Regions from separate parts of the Streptomyces sp. NPDC006872 genome, predicted to be linked through region 1. Evidence: riboswitches for the same ligand, from Rfam matches in the RefSeq annotation. Region 1 holds a riboswitch; each other region holds the start of a gene.
What was found. Region 1 has a riboswitch for cyclic di-AMP ahead of ABZ725_RS09010 (M23 family metallopeptidase). Riboswitches for the same ligand answer to the same signal wherever they lie in the genome.
Positions count from the first base shown of each region.

Region 2: linked by a shared signal. The riboswitch ahead of ABZ725_RS16335 (transglycosylase family protein) and the one ahead of ABZ725_RS09010 (M23 family metallopeptidase) in region 1 are both predicted to bind cyclic di-AMP.
Region 3: linked by a shared signal. The riboswitch ahead of ABZ725_RS00790 (transglycosylase SLT domain-containing protein) and the one ahead of ABZ725_RS09010 (M23 family metallopeptidase) in region 1 are both predicted to bind cyclic di-AMP.
Region 4: linked by a shared signal. The riboswitch ahead of ABZ725_RS21065 (LysM peptidoglycan-binding domain-containing M23 family metallopeptidase) and the one ahead of ABZ725_RS09010 (M23 family metallopeptidase) in region 1 are both predicted to bind cyclic di-AMP.

Region 1 covers NZ_JBEYIL010000003.1:22,285-26,489, forward strand. The annotation lists gene ABZ725_RS09005 (aldo/keto reductase) at 1-638, opposite strand, end outside; gene ABZ725_RS09010 (M23 family metallopeptidase) at 816-1,850, opposite strand; cyclic di-AMP (ydaO/yuaA leader) riboswitch at 1,858-2,026, opposite strand; tRNA gene ABZ725_RS09015 (tRNA-Met) at 2,332-2,405, opposite strand; gene ABZ725_RS09020 (dihydrofolate reductase family protein) at 2,491-3,618, opposite strand; gene ABZ725_RS09025 (MarR family transcriptional regulator) at 3,704-4,205, shown strand, end outside.
Region 2 covers NZ_JBEYIL010000005.1:98,800-103,004, forward strand. The annotation lists gene eno (phosphopyruvate hydratase) at 1-525, opposite strand, end outside; gene ABZ725_RS16335 (transglycosylase family protein) at 966-1,664, opposite strand; cyclic di-AMP (ydaO/yuaA leader) riboswitch at 1,668-1,837, opposite strand; gene ABZ725_RS16340 (transglycosylase family protein) at 2,044-3,123, opposite strand; gene ABZ725_RS16345 (cytochrome P450) at 3,313-4,205, opposite strand, start outside.
Region 3 covers NZ_JBEYIL010000001.1:176,373-180,577, reverse strand. The annotation lists gene ABZ725_RS00795 (polyprenyl synthetase family protein) at 224-1,234, opposite strand; cyclic di-AMP (ydaO/yuaA leader) riboswitch at 1,916-2,143, shown strand; gene ABZ725_RS00790 (transglycosylase SLT domain-containing protein) at 2,149-2,631, shown strand; gene ABZ725_RS00785 (HAD family hydrolase) at 2,687-3,511, opposite strand; gene ABZ725_RS00780 (GNAT family N-acetyltransferase) at 3,770-4,205, shown strand, end outside.
Region 4 covers NZ_JBEYIL010000006.1:514,313-518,517, forward strand. The annotation lists gene ABZ725_RS21060 (alpha-galactosidase) at 139-2,214, shown strand; cyclic di-AMP (ydaO/yuaA leader) riboswitch at 2,519-2,676, shown strand; gene ABZ725_RS21065 (LysM peptidoglycan-binding domain-containing M23 family metallopeptidase) at 2,681-3,679, shown strand; gene ABZ725_RS21070 (GDSL-type esterase/lipase family protein) at 3,910-4,205, shown strand, end outside.

The sequences.
Region 1 (4,205 bases):
AGCGCGAAGTACGGGACGGCGGCGAGGCCGAAGCGGGCGGCGAGGTCCTGGAGGCCGCCCTCGTAGGTGTCGCGCGAGACCAGGTTGTAGTGGGGCTGGAGGGCGACGTACCGGGCCAGGCCCTCGCGGTCGGAGAACTCCACGGACTCCTGGAGGCGCTCGGGCGAGATGTTGGAGGCGGCGATGTGCCGCACCTTCCCCGCCTTCACCAGTTCGTCGAGCGCGCCGACGATCTCCTCGACGGGCACCTCGGTCTTGTCGAAGTGCGTGAAGTAGAGGTCGATGTGGTCGGTGTCCAGGCGGCGGAGGGAGGCGTCGGCGGCGGCCTTGATGTTCGCGGCGGACAGGCCCGGGAACTCGGGGTGCTGGCTGACCTTGGTGGCGATCACGACGTCGTCGCGGTTGCCGCGGGCCTTGACCCACCGGCCGATGATCGTCTCGGACTCGCCCCCGCTGTTGCCCTCGATCCACGCCGAGTAGGAGTCGGCGGTGTCGAGGAAGTTGCCGCCCGCGGCGGCGTAGGCGTCGAGTACGGCGAAAGCGGCGGGCTCGTCGACGGTCCAGCCGAAGACGTTGCCGCCGAGGGCGAGCGGGAAGACCTCGAGGTCGGAGGAGCCGAGTTTGCGAAGAGAAGTCATGCTTCGTCAACGGGTGCCGACCGCGCGCCGATTCCATGCGCAACACGAAGAACACATGAACGCCCTGCAGCCCTGACGTCGGGGGTGGCCGTCAGGGCTGCAGGGAGTCGATCAAAAGCCGATCGGGGGCCGAGCAGAGGCAAGCAGAAATCGATCAGGGGTTCCCGGAGGGAGACCTCAGGGGTTGAGGCCCTTGCTGCGCAGCCAGGCCGCCGGGTCGATGCCCTCGGAGCTGCCGCCGGGGTGGACCTCGAGGTGGAGGTGGGCCCCGGTGACGTTGCCGGTGGCGCCCACGCGGCCGATCACGTCACCGGTGCCGACCTTCTGGCCGACACTGACGCTGATCGACGACTGGTGGGCGAACCAGACCTCGGTGCCGTCGTCCAGCGTGAGGATGGTGCGGTAGCCGTAGGAACCGGCCCAGCCCGCCTCGGTGATGGTGCCGCTGTGGACGGCCTTGATGAGCGTGCCGGTCGGCGCGGCGAAGTCGAGACCCGTGTGGTAGCCGGAGGACCAGAGGGATCCGGCCTGACCGAAGGTCGAGGTGATGGTGTACGAGGAGGTCGGCAGCGTGTACTGCGTGGCCAGCTCGGCCAGGCGCGCGGCCTCGGCCTTCTTGGCGGCCTCGTCGGCGGCCTTCTTCTTCGCGGCGGCGGCCTTGGCCTCCGCCTCCTTCTCGGCCTTGGCGACGGCGTCGGCCTGGGCCTTGGCCGCGGCGGCCGCGGCGGCTGCCTGGGCCTTGGTCTCGAGCTGGGTCTGCTGCGACTCGGCCTGCGCCATGATCCGGCTGCGCAGGGCCTCGCCGGCGTCGGTGGCGCTCTGGCCGGTCTCCTCGGCGGCCTCGGAGCCGAAGCCGGCCAGGGCGGGCGCGGCGTCCTGGGCGGGCTCGTCGTCGGAGATGAGGGAGCCCACGTTGGGCAGGTCCGGCATGGAGATGGAGACCGGGGCCTTGCCGGTGTTGGCGCTGGCCATGCCGCCCGCGCTGACGGCGGCTATGACGCCGACGCCGAGGACGGTGGAGCTGCGGGCGAACCCGCCGCCGCGCTGCTTGGCGACACGGTGCTTGCCGCGTACCGGACGAATGGAATCCGCGGTGGGGTTCCACTCCTCCCAGGGGCCCTCGTCGGTGCGGACGCTGCCGTAGGCCAAGGTCTCTGCGGACCGCTGGCTCGGCACGAACGGGGCTTCTGGGACAGGCCGGTTGGACGCCACGCGGGCGTACTCCTTTCCTTCCGTCGCCTACCGGGTTAGCTGACGGGTTCGGAGCGGGAAGGTCTCCTACGCGCGTAAACCGGTCGTGGACTCTGCGAGTTCACGGCGGCTTCCGCGAGATTCACCCCAAGGTGGTGGTTCCCCGGTTCCCTTGCGGGATTCGGCAGTGCGCACGGAGCCGACTCTTGTGTCGGCCGGGACGACCGCGCTGCGTTATCGAACGTTAATAGACCCGGGGTCAGGTTTCCAAGCTCTTCCGCTTGATCAACAACATTTCTGGCCTGGACTTTCGACCCATGACCGATGAAAAACGGGCGAGTTGGCCAGACTCAGCGATCACACAGGTATTGACAGGATGTCAGCCGCTACGCGGAGGGGGATCACTCGCTCACCTGCAGTGACGGCGGACGGCGCACCGAGAGAACGGGGAAAACACCGAGGGCCGAAATCCATGTTCTGGATTCCGGCCCTCGGCCTTCAGTAGCGGGGACAGGATTTGAACCTGCGACCTCTGGGTTATGAGCCCAGCGAGCTACCGAGCTGCTCCACCCCGCGCCGCTGAACACAACTGTACGCCATCTGCGGGGCTGCAATCACCACGGTTGAGCAGGGGGCCAGAGGAGGCGGTCAGAGGAGGCGGTCAGAGGAGGTGGCGGTTCGGGGCCTTCGCCCGCTCCTCGTACTCCGGGAGCACAAGGACGTCGACGCCCTCGGCCGTCAGCAGACCGGTTCCGTCCGCCTCCGTCACGAAGGTGTCCGGCTCACGCCAGGCCGTGACCACCCGGCGCACCCCCGCGTCGAGAATGAGGCGGGCACAGGGCGCCGGGCGCGAGGATCGGCGGGCGCACGGTTCCAGGCTGCTGTAGACGGTGGCCGTGGGCAGTCGGGGATCGGCGGGGTCGAGCTTGGCGAGGGCCGCCTCCTCGGCGTGCACGACCGGGTCGCCGGCCTCGCGGGAGTGGCCGCGCGCGAGTTCCGTGCCGTCGGCGGCGACGATCACCGCGCCGACGCTGAACGCGGTCCGCGACGGCGGGCACTGCGCCGCGAGCTCGCAGGCGAGGGCCAGCCAGTGCCGGTCGGCGGCGGCGGGCAGCGGTCCGACGCCGGGGGCGGTGGGCTCGTAGCGGTGCAGGACGACGTCCTCGATGCGCCGCGTCTCCAGCAGGCGCAGGCGGCCGCCCTGGTAGCCGCCCGGCCCGAAGAGGCGGGGCGCGCCCGGGTCGCCCACGAAGAGCGGGGCGAGGACGAGCTGGAGTTCGTCGGCGAGGCCCTGCTGGAGCAGCTGGGTGTGGACGGTTCCGCCGCCCTCGACCATGAGCCGCCGCACACCGCGCACATCGTGCAGGTGTTCGAGGAGGCGGCGCCAGTCCAGTTCGGAGCCGAGCGCCACGACGTCCGCGGCGATGCCGAGCGCGCGGGCCCGCTCGGCGCCCTTCTCCGTCGTGTACACGACCTTCTCGCCGCCCGTGTGCCAGAAGTTCGCGGCCGGGTCGAGGTCGCCGGAGCCGCTGACGGTGACCTTGAGGGGATACTCGGGCAGTCCGGCGGCGACCCGGGCGGCGCGGCGCTCGGGGGAGTTCACGAGGAGCCTCGGGTTGTCGGCGCGGATCGTGCCGGCCCCGATGAGGATGGCGTCCACGGAGGCCCGTACGTCGTCGACGCGGTCGAAGTCGGCGGGGCCGGAGAGGAGCAGGCGCTCGGGCGTGGTGTCGTCCAGGTAGCCGTCGAGGGAGACGGCGGCGGACAGCAGGACGTACGGGTACGGCATCGACGCACTCCCCGGGATGGGTCCGACGGCGGTCCTGACCGGACCGGGCCTTGGTTCAAGTTTGAAACAAACCTACACTGGCGGTATGACGACTCGCTGGCTGTCCCCCGCGGAGCAGCGCGCCTGGCGCGCGTACGTTGCCGGCTACCTCCTGCTGGAGGACGCGATCGACCGGCAGCTCCAGCAGGAGGCCGGCATGCCCCATCTGTACTACTCCATCCTCGCCAACCTCTCCGAGACACCGGAGCGACGGCTGCGGATGACCGACCTCGCGGAGCAGCTGAAGATCACCCGCAGCAGGCTGACGTACGCGGTGACGCGCCTGGAGAAGGACGGGCTGCTGCGGCGCGAAGAGTGCCGCTGGGACAAGCGCGGGACCGTCGCGGCTCTGACGGACGAGGGCATGGCGGCCCTGGAGAGCCTGGCCCCCGGCCATGTCGAGACGGTCCGCTCGGCCCTCTTCGACCGGCTCACCCCTGAGCAGGTGGGACAGCTGGAGGAGATCTTCACGCAGGTCGTGCTGGGGTTCCAGGACGGCGACGAGGCCGCCCCGGAGGAACTGCCGTGGCGCCGCCGCTCATCACCCT
Region 2 (4,205 bases), on a different contig from region 1:
CTCCGCGCCGATCGGGGCGATCATGAACTCCTGGATGTCCACGTTGGAGTCGGCGTGCGAGCCGCCGTTCAGGATGTTCATCATCGGCACCGGCAGCAGGTGCGCGTTGGGGCCGCCCAGGTAGCGGAACAGCGGCAGGTCGCTGGCCTCGGAGGCGGCGTGGGCCACGGCGAGCGAGACGCCGAGGATGGCGTTGGCGCCGAGGGAGCCCTTGTTGTCGGTGGCGTCCAGGTCGAACATGGCCTGGTCGATCAGGCGCTGCTCGGTGGCGTCGTAGCCGACGAGCTCCGGGCCGATCTGCTCGATGACGGCGAGGACGGCCTTCTCGACACCCTTGCCGTGGTAGCGGTTCGGGTCACCGTCGCGGAGCTCGATGGCCTCGAAGGCACCGGTGGAGGCGCCGGACGGAACGGCGGCACGACCCGTGCTGCCGTCGTCGAGGCCGACCTCGACCTCGACCGTGGGGTTGCCTCGGGAGTCCAGGATTTCCCGGGCTACGACGACGTCGATGGACGGCACGAGCATCTCCTTCTTGGGATGTGACGCTGGTTGTGCGGGGCGGTGGGTGGGCCGTGACGGGCCCGCGCCGAGCCTTGCGACTAGAGCCTAACCGCCTTCGGGGCGTCGGCAGCCGACCGACCGTCCCGTGGACAAACTGACCGTACCCATTGTTCACACACGGAACAAAGGGCGCGGTCGCCAAAGACCAACAGGAAGTTGCCAACCGGCAAAGGAAACAGGCAAAGGAAACAGGCGAAGGAAACAGGCGAAGGAAACAGCCGGCGAAGAGAACAGGCAAAGAGAAACCCCGCCCCGGTGCGTACGGGGGAACACGCACCGGAGCGGGGGGCCCGTGGGGACGGGGGGTGACCCTCACGAGGTCTTCAGTGTGCGGACCTCACCCAGGAGGGCGCTGTGACTTTCCTGAGAGCCGGATGTCACTTCACTGCTCGAGGAGCCGCAGCTCACTTCAGGTGCAGCTGCTGGCCCGGGTAGATGAGGTCGGCGTCGTCGACGATGTCCTTGTTCAGCTCGAACAGCTTCTGCCAGCCGCCGGCGACCTTGTGCTTCTCGGCGATGGAGCTGAGGGTGTCGCCCTTGACGACCTTGTACTCGCCGTCGCCCTTCTCGACCTTCTTGCCGGTCGGGGTGGTGACCGTCTTGGAGGCGGCCGGGCGGTCGGTCGAGCGGGAGGCGCTCTGCTCCTCGGTCGAACGGGTGCTGGTGCTGTTCGACGAGCTGGACGAGCTGGAGCCGGAGCCGGCGGAGTCGGCGCTGCTGCCGTTGTAGGCGGCGCTGGACAGGCCCGTGCCGCAGACCGGCCAGGCGCCCTTGCCCTGGCCCGCGAGGACCTTCTCGGCGACGGCTATCTGCTGCGTCTTGGAAGCCTGGTTGGCCTGCGCGGCGTACTGCGTGCCGCCGTACGCGGCCCAGGTGGAGGCGGAGAACTGCAGCCCGCCGTAGTAGCCGTTGCCGGTGTTGATGGACCAGTTGCCGCCGGACTCGCACTGGGCGACCGCGTCCCACTCGGCGGCGGTGGCGGCGGAGGCGTTGCCGGCCGCCATCAGCGGGGCGGCGATGGCGACGCCGGTGACGCCGGCCAGTGCGGCGACGCGGGTGGCCTTGGACGGACGGCGGTGCTTGCCCTTACCGGAAAACAGCATGGTGGATCCCCTCACCGACGCCTGCGAGGTGAGCTGTCGGGTTCGGGCCGTGTGAGTTGCCCGGCCACTCCTCCATGGGAGGCGTGGCTTCACCCCAAGCCGGATCCGGCGTCAACCGCCGATCCCGGCACTTACCTTGGGTCCCCCGCTCCTGCCTACGGCGCTTGACGCGACGACTGTTCCCGGGCAGCCGCTGGCAGGACTCGGCGTTGCGACGACCGGGGCTCGGGTTGCCGAGCGGCCTTGACCGTAGTCACGTGATCCGCGGAATTTCAAAGACGATCAGGGCTTCTGAGACTCATCCCACACTTTCACCAAACCGGACATTCCGGAGCGAAGTATGACGTGAACTCCCGGCGTTTTTCGGTGCGTTCCTGCCCTATTGGACCACTGTGTCGAGGGTCTGACCGGTGACGATGTCGCTCGGGTCGGCGCCGATGAGGTCCCTGTTCTCGGCGTAGAGGGCCTGCCATCCACCGTCGATGCCAAGGGAGTCGGCGATGGAGGCGAGGGAGTCGCCTTCCTGGACCACGTAGGTGACCGCGGCGTGCCGACCGGTGGAGGCGGTGGAGGTGCCGTCCACCGCGACGCCGTCCGCTGCGACGCCGTCCGCCGCGGTACCGGTCGCCGCGGTGTCGGTCGCGCCGGTGGCGCTCTTCGTCGTGGGGGTCGCGCTCTCGTCGGCGGTGGCGCCGCGGTGCTTGCCGGAGCCGAGGGAGCCGGTGTCGACGAGGCTCCAAGAGCCCGCATCCTGGACCGACTTGCCCGAGTCGTCCGCTTCCGAGGTCGCCGAGGGAGAGGCGTCGGTCCCGGCGGGATCGTCCGCGGTGGAGGACGAGGGGGATGAAGGTGACGAAGGGGACGCCGAAGGCGAACTGGATGAATCCGCGGACGAGTCGGACGACTCGGACGATCCCGTCGAACTGCCGTCGGCGCTCGACGAGCCCGAAGAGTCCGAGGAGCTCGAGGAGTCCGAGGAGTCCGAGGAGTCGCCGTCCAGCCCCTTGGGCAGGTCGGACAATCCGGACGAGGAAGACGAGTCGGACGAGTCGTCCGCCACGCCGGTGTCCACGTTCACCGCGCCGTTCTCCTGGGTGAGCCCGGAGGTCAGCCCGCAGGTGCCCCACGCGCCGACGTTCTCGGCGGCGAGCAGTTTCTGCGCCACGGCGATCTGCTGGTTGCGGCTGGCCAGGTCGGCGCTCGTCGCGTAGTCGAGTCCGCCGTACGTCTCCCATTGCTTCTGGGTGAGGCTCAGTCCGCCGTACTCGCCGCCCTTGTCGGCGCTCCACGAGCCGCCGGTCTCGCACTGCGCCACCTTGTCCCACACGGTGCCGTCTGCGGCGCTCGCGCCGGAGGCGGCCAGCAGCGGGATGGCGATGGCGGACCCGGTCACTCCGGCCGCGACGAGGAGGGCCGGAGCCTGACGGGGGCGACGGTGACGACCGTTCCCGGAGAGCATGCGAGGGCCTTTCTCTGGACAGCAGTGACCGGCGCGACGGGTGCGACTGACGCGTCGCGCTGACGAGTGAACGTATCGGCACACGATCACTTGTCACAAGTTAATGCCGCGCAGATCACGTGAAGATCACAGAGTTGAGGGTCGGTCACCTTTGCTTCGCCGAATGGTCACACTCCGGCTGACATCCGATCAGATACGCACGGAAGTGAACTCGACCGGGAGCGTCCGCAGCCCCCGCATGATGAGCCCGCCACGCCATCTCAACTGGGCCGGGTCCACGGCCAGTCGGAGGTCGGGCAGCCGGGTGAGAAGGGCGGCCAGCGCGGTCTGGCCCTCCAGTCGGGCCAGCGGGGCGCCCAGGCAGTAGTGGATGCCGTGGCCGTAGCCGAGGTGTTGATTGTCACGGCGGGACAGGTCGAGGCGGTCGGGGTCGGCGAAGCGGGCCGGATCACGGTCGGCGGCCGCCAGGACGACGAGGACGGGGTCGCCCTGCGCGATGTCCTGCCCGCCGATGCTGAGCGGCTCGGTCGCGAACCGCCAGGTGGCGAGCTCCACGGGGCCGTCGTAGCGCAGCAGTTCCTCGACGCCGGTCTCCAGGAGGGTGCGGTCGCCGTCGTCCTCGGTCAGCGACCGCTGGAGACGTTCGCGCTGCTCGGGGTGGGTGAGGAGGGCGTAGGTGCCGTTTCCGATGAGGTTGACGGTCGTCTCGAAGCCCGCGAACAGGAGGATGAAGGCCATGGCCGCGGCCTCGTTCTCGGTGAGGTGCTCGCCGTGGTCGGAGGCGCGGATGAGGCCGGAGATGAGGTCCTCGCCGGGCGCGGGCTCTGCCGGCAGCTCCGCGCGCTTGCGGTGGATCAGCTCCAGCAGGTAGCCGCGCATCTTCTTCACCGACCGCGCGACACCACCCCGGGGCCCTCCGCCGTGCCGGATCATCATCCCGGCCCAGTCGCGGAAGTCGTCCTGGTCCTCGCGGGGGACGCCCAGGAGGTCGCAGATGGCGTAGATGGGGAGCGGGAAGGCGAAGTCGTGGATGAGGTCGGCCTCGCCGTTCGCCGCGAACCGGTCGATGAGCTGATCCGTCA
Region 3 (4,205 bases), on a different contig from region 1:
TGGTCATCTCGCGCTGAAGTTCCCCACCCCAAGCCGCCATTCTCACCCGAATCGGTGAGGAGTGGTGTTTTCCGTGGTTCCCATCTGACCAAATCCACTCTTCGGAAGCGTCAACCCGGGGACTCAACTCCACGTACACCTCCGGTATGACACAACGCGCCAGGACCACGCCTGTCCCGTAGGGGTTGGCGGGCCGAGACGGGGCGGAGACCGGTGGGTGGGGTCAGCCGGCTCGGTGCACCACGGCGTCGCAGAGTTCCATCAGCGCCGCCTTGGAGTCGCACTCCCGCAACGGCGCCAGCGCGGCCCGCGCGTCCTTCGCGTACCGCACCGTGTCCCGGCGGGCCTGCTCCAGCGCCGGGTGGGCCCGGAGCGCCTCCAGGGCCTCGGCGAGCCGGGCGTCGTCGCTCAGGTCGGAGTCCAGCAGCTCGCACAGGGCGATGTCCTCGGGCAGCGACAACCGCGCCGCCCGCTCCCGCAGCCGCAGCACCGGCAGCGTGGGAACGCCCTCGCGAAGATCCGTCCCGGGCGTCTTTCCCGACTCGCGCGAGTCGGAGGCGATGTCCAGGACGTCGTCCGCCAGCTGGAAGGCGACGCCCAGCCGCTCGCCGTACTGCGTCAGCACGTCGACGACCGTCTCGTCGGCGCCCGACATCATCGCCCCGAAGCGGCAGGCGACCGCCACCAGCGAGCCCGTCTTGCCGCCGAGCACGTCGAGGTAGTGCTCGACCGGGTCGCGCCCGTCCGTCGGCCCGGCCGTCTCCAGGATCTGCCCGGTGACCAGCCGCTCGAACGCCTCCGCCTGCACCCGTACCGCCTCCGGCCCGAGGTCGGCCAGGATGTGGGAGGCGCGCGCGAAGAGGAAGTCACCCGTGAGGACGGCGACGGAGTTCCCCCAACGGGCGTTCGCGCTGGGCACCCCGCGCCGCACGGCGGCCTCGTCCATCACGTCGTCGTGGTACAGCGTGGCCAGATGGGTGAGCTCCACGACCACGGCCGACGGCACGATCCCCGGCGCGTACGGGTCCCCGAACTGCGAGGCGAGCACCACGAGCAGCGGCCGGAACCGCTTCCCGCCCGCCCGTACGAGGTGCTGGGCGGCCTCCGTGATGAACGGAACCTCACTCTTGGTGGCCTCGAGCAAGCCTTCCTCGACAGCCGCCAATCCGGCCTGGACATCGGCTTCCAGAGCCTGGTCCCGCACGCTCAGCCCGAACGGCCCGACGACGGTCACGAGGGGTCTCCTGTCTGCTGGTGTCTACTGGCGGTTACGCGGTTTGTCGATAGGTCGCTGCCATCACTCAAGTCAGCGTATCCGGTCACGTTTCGATCACCGATAGCCCCCACGTCCTGCAGGCTCGAATGGGCCCGCCGAGGAGGCGTCCCGCCGGGCCGGCCGACGCCGGATCCGGCCCGAAATGTTTCTGATCAGCCCATATGAACGAACGCCTATCGAGTTACCAGGTAGTAGTGATCCATACGGTCGAGCGATCCGGGGACGTCCCACGACCGTTTCCCGCCACGCGCGGACAGGCGCGCCGCCCGGCGCCCCGCGCCGCGAGGCCTCCCGCATCGCCGGACCGGCGAAATCCATGAGCGGCAAAATGGACACAAGGGAACACATAGCAGCAAAGTAAGGCTAATTCCAAGCCTGCCTCTTTGCCGTTTCCTTTAACTATGAGTTGGGAATAATGCCCGATTCGCCAGTCTTGTGATTGCTGGTGAGTTGGCTCACTCCCGACGCCATGCCGCCTCCCGCACGTCACTCGCCGTTTCCCCGCGCCCCCCAAGCAAGTTGGGGCTTTGCACCCACAAAGGATCAAGCACCCCATAGGCCACAGACCAAGGTCAATAGGGGTGATCTGTGAATCCGCTACTTGTTCCGGACATGTGCTCTCGCATACGTTCCCGGCCTGTCGGGCGGACGCCGAATCCTGCCGCCGCCCGAAACACCCATCGAGAACCGCACGGCAGGAGCGGGGGAACCAGGTAGGCCGCCGAGCCGAAATTCAGGACGTCTTGGATTTTCAGGATGTTTTGGACACTTCGGTACGGCTTGGGGTGAAGTCGCATCCGTCAGGACGCGGCCGGGCAGCTCCCGCCCGAACCCGACAGCTCACCTCGCAGGCGCCGGAGAGGAACTTCGTCATGTCCGCTGCCGCTCAGCCGCGCCGCACCCGCCGTACCCGTCTCGCCCGCACCATCGCCGTCGCCGCCACCGGCGCGGCCGTGCTCGCCCTCCCGATCATCGGCTCCACCACCGCCTCCGCGGCGACGCCGACCGTCGTCACCGCCTCCAGCCTCGGCTACGCCAACAACCTCGACGGCTGGATCCGCGCCTCGCTCCATGTCATGGCGCAGCACGGCATCCCGGGGACGTACAACGGCATCTACCGCAACGTCATCCGCGAGTCCTCCGGCAACCCCTACGCCATCAATCTCTGGGACTCCAACGCGGCCGCGGGCATCCCGTCCAAGGGGCTGCTCCAGGTCATCGACCCGACCTTCCGCGCCTACCACGTCGCCGGCACGTCGTGGAACTCCTACGACCCGGTCGCCAACATCACCGCCGCCTGCAACTACGCGGCCGCGCGCTACGGCTCGATCGACAACGTGTTCGGCGCGTACTGACAGAACCCCCTACGGGCCCTACGGGACCTACGGGACCTACAAGGAGCTACGAGCCCTACGGGAACATTCGTTCGAGGACGACGGCCACGCCGTCGTCCTCGTTCGACGTCGTCACCTCGTCGGCCACGGCCTTGAGCTCGGGGTGGGCGTTGGCCATGGCGACACCGTGCGCGGCCCAGTCGAACATCGGGATGTCGTTGGGCATGTCCCCGAACGCGACGGTGTCCTCGGGCCGCAGACCCAGGTGCTCGGCGGCCAGGGCCAGGCCCGTCGCCTTGGTGATCCCGCAGGGCTGCAGCTCGACCGTGCCCGGCCCCGACATGGTGACGGTGGCGAGCGAGCCGACCACCGAACGGGCCGTCGCCGCCAGCTCGTCGTCGGACAGGGTGGGATGGCGCAGCAGCACCTTGCTGATCGGCTCGCACCACAGGTCGTCGCGTCGGTCGACGCGCAGAGCGGGCAGTGTCGGGTGCGGCATCCGGTAGCCCGGCTCGATGAGCGTCAGCCCGTCGACGCCGTCCTGGTCGACGGCCGCGTACAGCTGCCCGACCTCCGCCTCGATCTTGCCGAGCGCGGTCTCCGCCAGCTCCCGGTCCAGGGTGACCGACCACAGCAGACGGTCCGCGCCGGCGTCGTACAACTGCGCGCCCTGTCCGCACACCGCGAGCCCCCTGCTGTGCAGGCGGTCGAGGAGCGGCCGGACCCGGGGCGCGGGCCGTCCCGTCACCACCAGGTGGCGTGCGCCGGCGGCCGTCACCCGCGCGAGCGCGTCGAGCGACCGGTCGGAGAAGGTGTCGTCGCCGCGGAGCAGCGTTCCGTCCAGGTCGGTGGCGATCAGGGCGTACGCGGTGCGCGCGGCATATGCGAGGGGTGCGGCCATGATCAGAGAATACGGATCCCGCGCCCCCCGGGTTCGACGCAAACCGAACGACGGCCAGGTCCTGCCCTGTTCTGCCAACTCCCCTTTAAAAGAAACGGCTTTCTGGCGCGTTGCCGGGTAGCGGACGGTTAAAGGCCTCTGCACCGATTGGCAACAACATGGGACGCTACCTACCGCGACGCCCGGGTGGAGCGGTACCGTCCAGGTGTCCAGGGGGGACTTGATCGGGGGGTCAGGTTGAGCAGTGGGCGCATTCGTGTGCTGAGGCCACAGGACCTCGGCCAGGGGGAGAGGGAGCGGTGGCGCGCGCTGCGCGCCGCGTCGACGCTTCCACGAAACCCCTTCATGGAACCGGAGTTCACCGACGCCGTGGGCCTCGTGCGGCAACGCGCACGTGTGGCGGTGGTCTATGAGGGGCGCGAGCCGGTCGGCTTCCTGCCCCACGAGCGGGGCAGGCTCGGCCAGGGCCAGGCTCTCGCGTACGGCGTCTCGGACGCACAGGGCGCGGTGCTGGCCCCGGGCCTCGGACTGAACGCCGCCGAACTGATGCGGGCGTGCTCCCTGACGAGCTTCGCCTTCGACAACCTGGAGGCGGAGCAGGGGCTGTTCCTCCCGCACGCGGCCGAGGAGTACGCCGCCTATGTCATCGACGTCGAAAAGGGTTACGAGACCTACGAGTCCGTACTGCGCGCGC
Region 4 (4,205 bases), on a different contig from region 1:
GTCCACAGGCCCGCCGGCCGGACGTCCGCCCAGGTGAAGACTTGTCCGGGGACTCGGCGGTCGAGAGTTGCCCGAGGGGCCGACCGCAATCGATGATGTTGGTGCTTGATCGCACCTGTTCGAATTAGTGGGGGTTTGATGCCCGAGATCGCCGACAACGGCCGTACCTGGCTCCTTTCGGGGCCGACGAGCAGCTACGCCCTCCATCTCACCGAGGCCGATGAGCTGATCCACCTGCACTGGGGTCCGGGCATCGCGCTCGCGGACGCCGAGGCGCTCGCCCAGCTGCCGCCGTCGGAGCGCGGGGCGTCCTTCGAGTCCCCGCTCGACGGCCGCGAGGAGTACCCGGTCGAGGGCGGCCCCCGCTTCGTGCGGCCCGCCCTGTCCGTGCGCACCGACGAGCGACGCGGCACCGAGTGGACCTTCGAGGCCCACGAGAGCGACGGCGACGAGCTCAGGCTGCGCTTCCGGGACGCCGGGCTCACCGTCACCCTGCACTACCGGATGCGCGGCGACGTCGTCGAGCGCTGGACGACCCTGCGCAACGACGGCGAGCGGCCGCAGGAGCTGCTGCGCGCCGACTCCGCCGTCTGGACCCTGCCCGAGCGCGAGGACTGGCGGCTGTCGCAGCTGCACGGCCGCTGGGCCGCCGAGTCGCGGCTCACGCGCTCCCCCCTCACCTACGGTGAGAAGGTCATCGGCAGCCGCCGCGGCCACACCGGCCACCAGCACCTGCCCTGGGTCGCCCTGGACACCGACGCGACCGAGGAGCGCGGCGAGGTCTACGGCTGCGCCCTCGGCTGGTCGGGCTCCTGGCGGATCGCCGTCGCGCAACTCCCCGACGCGCGCGTGCAGATCACCGGCGGCGCCGGGTACGACGACTCGGGCCTGCTGCGGTTGGAGAACGGCGAGTCCTTCACCACACCCGTCTTCGCCGGCCTGTGGAGCGACGCGGGCTTCGGCGGCGCGAGCCGCGCCTGGCACGCCTACCAGCGCGCGTACGTCGTCCCGGACGCCGAGCAGGACCGGCCGGTGCTGTTCAACTCCTGGGAGGCCACCTACTTCGACATCTCCGAGGAACAGCAGGCGACCCTGGCCCGGCGCGCCGCGGCGATCGGCGTCGAGCTGTTCGTCGTCGACGACGGCTGGTTCGGCAAGCGCACCGGCGACCACGCCGGGCTCGGCGACTGGCGGCCCAACCCCGACCGCTTCCCGAACGGCCTGAAGCCCCTCGCGGACTACGTGCACGCCCTCGGCATGCAGTTCGGCATCTGGGTCGAGCCCGAGATGGTCAACCCCGACAGCGAGCTGTACCGGGCCCACCCCGACTGGGTGCAGTTCCAACCGGGACGAAAGCGGACGGAGTTCCGCAATCAGCTCGTACTCAACCTCGCGCGTGAGGACGTCCAGGAGTATCTCTGGGAGCAGCTCCACGGGCTTCTCTCCAGCGCACCCGTCGACTACGTCAAGTGGGACTTCAACCGCTGCTTCACCGACGCGGGCTGGCCGGACGACCCCTACCCGCAGCGTCTCTGGGTCGACCATGTGCGAGCCCTGTACGGCCTCCTGGACCGACTGCGGGCCGCCCACCCGGGCGTCGCCTTCGAGTCCTGCTCGGGCGGCGGCGGACGTATCGACCTCGGGATCATGGGCCGTACCGACCAGGTGTGGACCTCCGACAACACCGACCCGCTCGACCGGCTCGACATCCAGCACGGCTTCAGCCAGATCCACCCCGCCCGGGTCATGGCCGCGTGGGTCACCGACAGTCCCAACACCCAGCTCAACGGCCGGGTGAGCTCGCTGCGCTTCCGGTTCGTCAGCGCCATGGCCGGTGTGCTCGGCGTCGGCGGCGATCTCTCGGAGTGGAGCGAGGGGGAGCTCGCCGAGGCGCGGGAGTGGGTGGACCTCTACAAGGAGATCCGGCCTCTTGTGCAGCACGGCGACCTCTACCGGCTGCGTCCCCCGGCGGGCGGTCTGAGCGCCGTCCAGTACGTGCGCGGAGACGAGAGCGTCGTCCTCGCCTGGCTCCAGGCCCAGCGGTTCGGGGAGCCCGTGCCGGCGCTCCGGCTGCGCGGACTCGACCCGACACAGTCGTATGAATGCCGTGAAACGGGCGAAGTTCACCGGGGTGCGGTGCTGCTGCATCACGGGCTGCGCACCGAACTGAAGGGCGACCTTGATGCGACGGTTATCCGGCTCCGTCGCATCTGAGCTTTCTGTCCGAATTGGATCCTTAATTCCAACTCGCTCTGGAATAAAGGATCCTGGAGGGCTGTCACGTGAGCAGCGTCATATCCGTGACCGTGCGTCGTACGTCATGTTCACGTAATTCATGCGCTTTTCAAGGGTATTCGGCGAATGGCGGGTGTTTGGATTCACGGAGCGTGACCGGGAATTCTCACAGCAGATCAAGAGAAATGCATTAACCGTGCAACCTCTGCTTGTCCCCGTGCGTCTGGGTCGCTTACGTTCCACACCAATCCGGACGGATGCCTAATCCTGCCGCCGCCCGGAGTCCGCACACCCACCCGTCCACGGCAGGAGCGGGGGACCCACAGGCACAACCGCCTGTTCCGGTCCCGGAACAGGCTTGGGGTAAAGCCGCGCCTCGGCGCGGCCGGGCATCTCCAGCTCGCACCCGACAGCTCACCTCGCAGGCGCCGGAGAGGAATTCGCCATGCCCGCGAAGGGTAAGCACCGCCGTCCGAAGACCCAGCGCTTCACTCGTTCGATAGCCGTCGCCGGAACCGGCGGCGCAGCGCTCGCCCTTCCGCTCATGGGTGCCGCCGGCGCCCATGCGGCCCCCGCTCAGTCCGTTTCCCAGTCCGTTTCGCAGGCCGCGTCCCAGTCGGTCGCGCAGACGGTTTCGGAAAGCGCCGTGCAGGCCGCTCCGGTGACCCGGAAGACCGCCGCCGCGAAGACCTACACCGTGCGGTCCGGGGACTACCTCTCGAAGATCGCGGACGACCAGGACGTCAGCGGCGGCTGGCAGAAGCTGTACCAGGACAACCGTGCGGCCGTCGGCGACAACCCCTCGCTGATCCACCCCGGCCTCAAGCTGTCGATCGGCAAGCAGGCCGCGACCGGCACCACCGGGTCGTCCGGTTCGTCCTCCTCGGCCTCCTCTTCGGGGAGCTCGTCCTCGAAGTCCTCGAAGTCGGCGAAGTCCTCCGACTCGAAGGCATCCGACTCGAAGTCCTCCACCTCGTCCTCTGCCTCGTCCTCGAAGACGACCACGCAGGCCGCCGAGAGCAGCACCGGCGCCTCCAGCGGTTACCAGCTCCCCGTGGCCGGCGCCTCCGTCGGCACCGCGTACCACGTGGCCGGCAGCATGTGGTCCAGCGGCTACCACACCGGTGTCGACTTCGTCGTGCCGACCGGCACCTCCCTCAAGGCCGTGGGCGCGGGCACCGTCGTCTCCGCGGGCTGGGGCGGCGCGTACGGCAACCAGGTCGTCATCAAGCTCGCCGACGGCTACTACGCCCAGTACGCCCACCTGTCCCAGCTGTCGGTCTCGGCCGGCCAGACCGTGACCCTGGGTCAGCAGGTCGGCCTCTCCGGCGCGACCGGCAACGTGACCGGCCCGCACCTGCACTTCGAGATCCGCACCACGCCGGACTACGGCTCGGACGTGGACCCGATCGCCTACCTCCGCTCGCACGGAGTCTCCGTCTAGCACCCGCGGACGACCCACCGCCTGACACGCAGTCGAAGGCCGGACCCCGATCCCCGGGTCCGGCCTTCGGCGTGTCGGCGTCGTTTTCTTGATCGTTTCATTGCCGCCGTGTGGCGTGTCTATGGCAGCCGCATGGCATCCCTTTTCGCCCTGTCGACAGCCGGGCCAGAGTGGGGACACAGTGATCTCCGTCAGGGAGCAAGCGCTTTCCATCGCTCTTCGGAGGTCCCGTGTCCGGCGTCGTCCACCGCTGCACCGCCGTCGTCAAGTGCGCCGCGACCGCGGCGGTCGTGGCGCTTCTGGTGGCCGGGGCCGCTCCGCCCGCGTCCGCGTGCACCTCGGCCGTCGGTGCTGGTGCTGGTGCCGGTGCCGGTGCCGGTGCTGGTGTCGCGAGCGTCGTCCGCCCCGACGACCGGCGGCTCGTCTACGAGGGCCACTGGGGGCGTACCGCCGAGGCCGCCGTCACCGTCAACTCCGGTTCGCGGCTGCGGTTCCGGTTCGTCGGGAGCGCCGTCCAGGCCCTGTT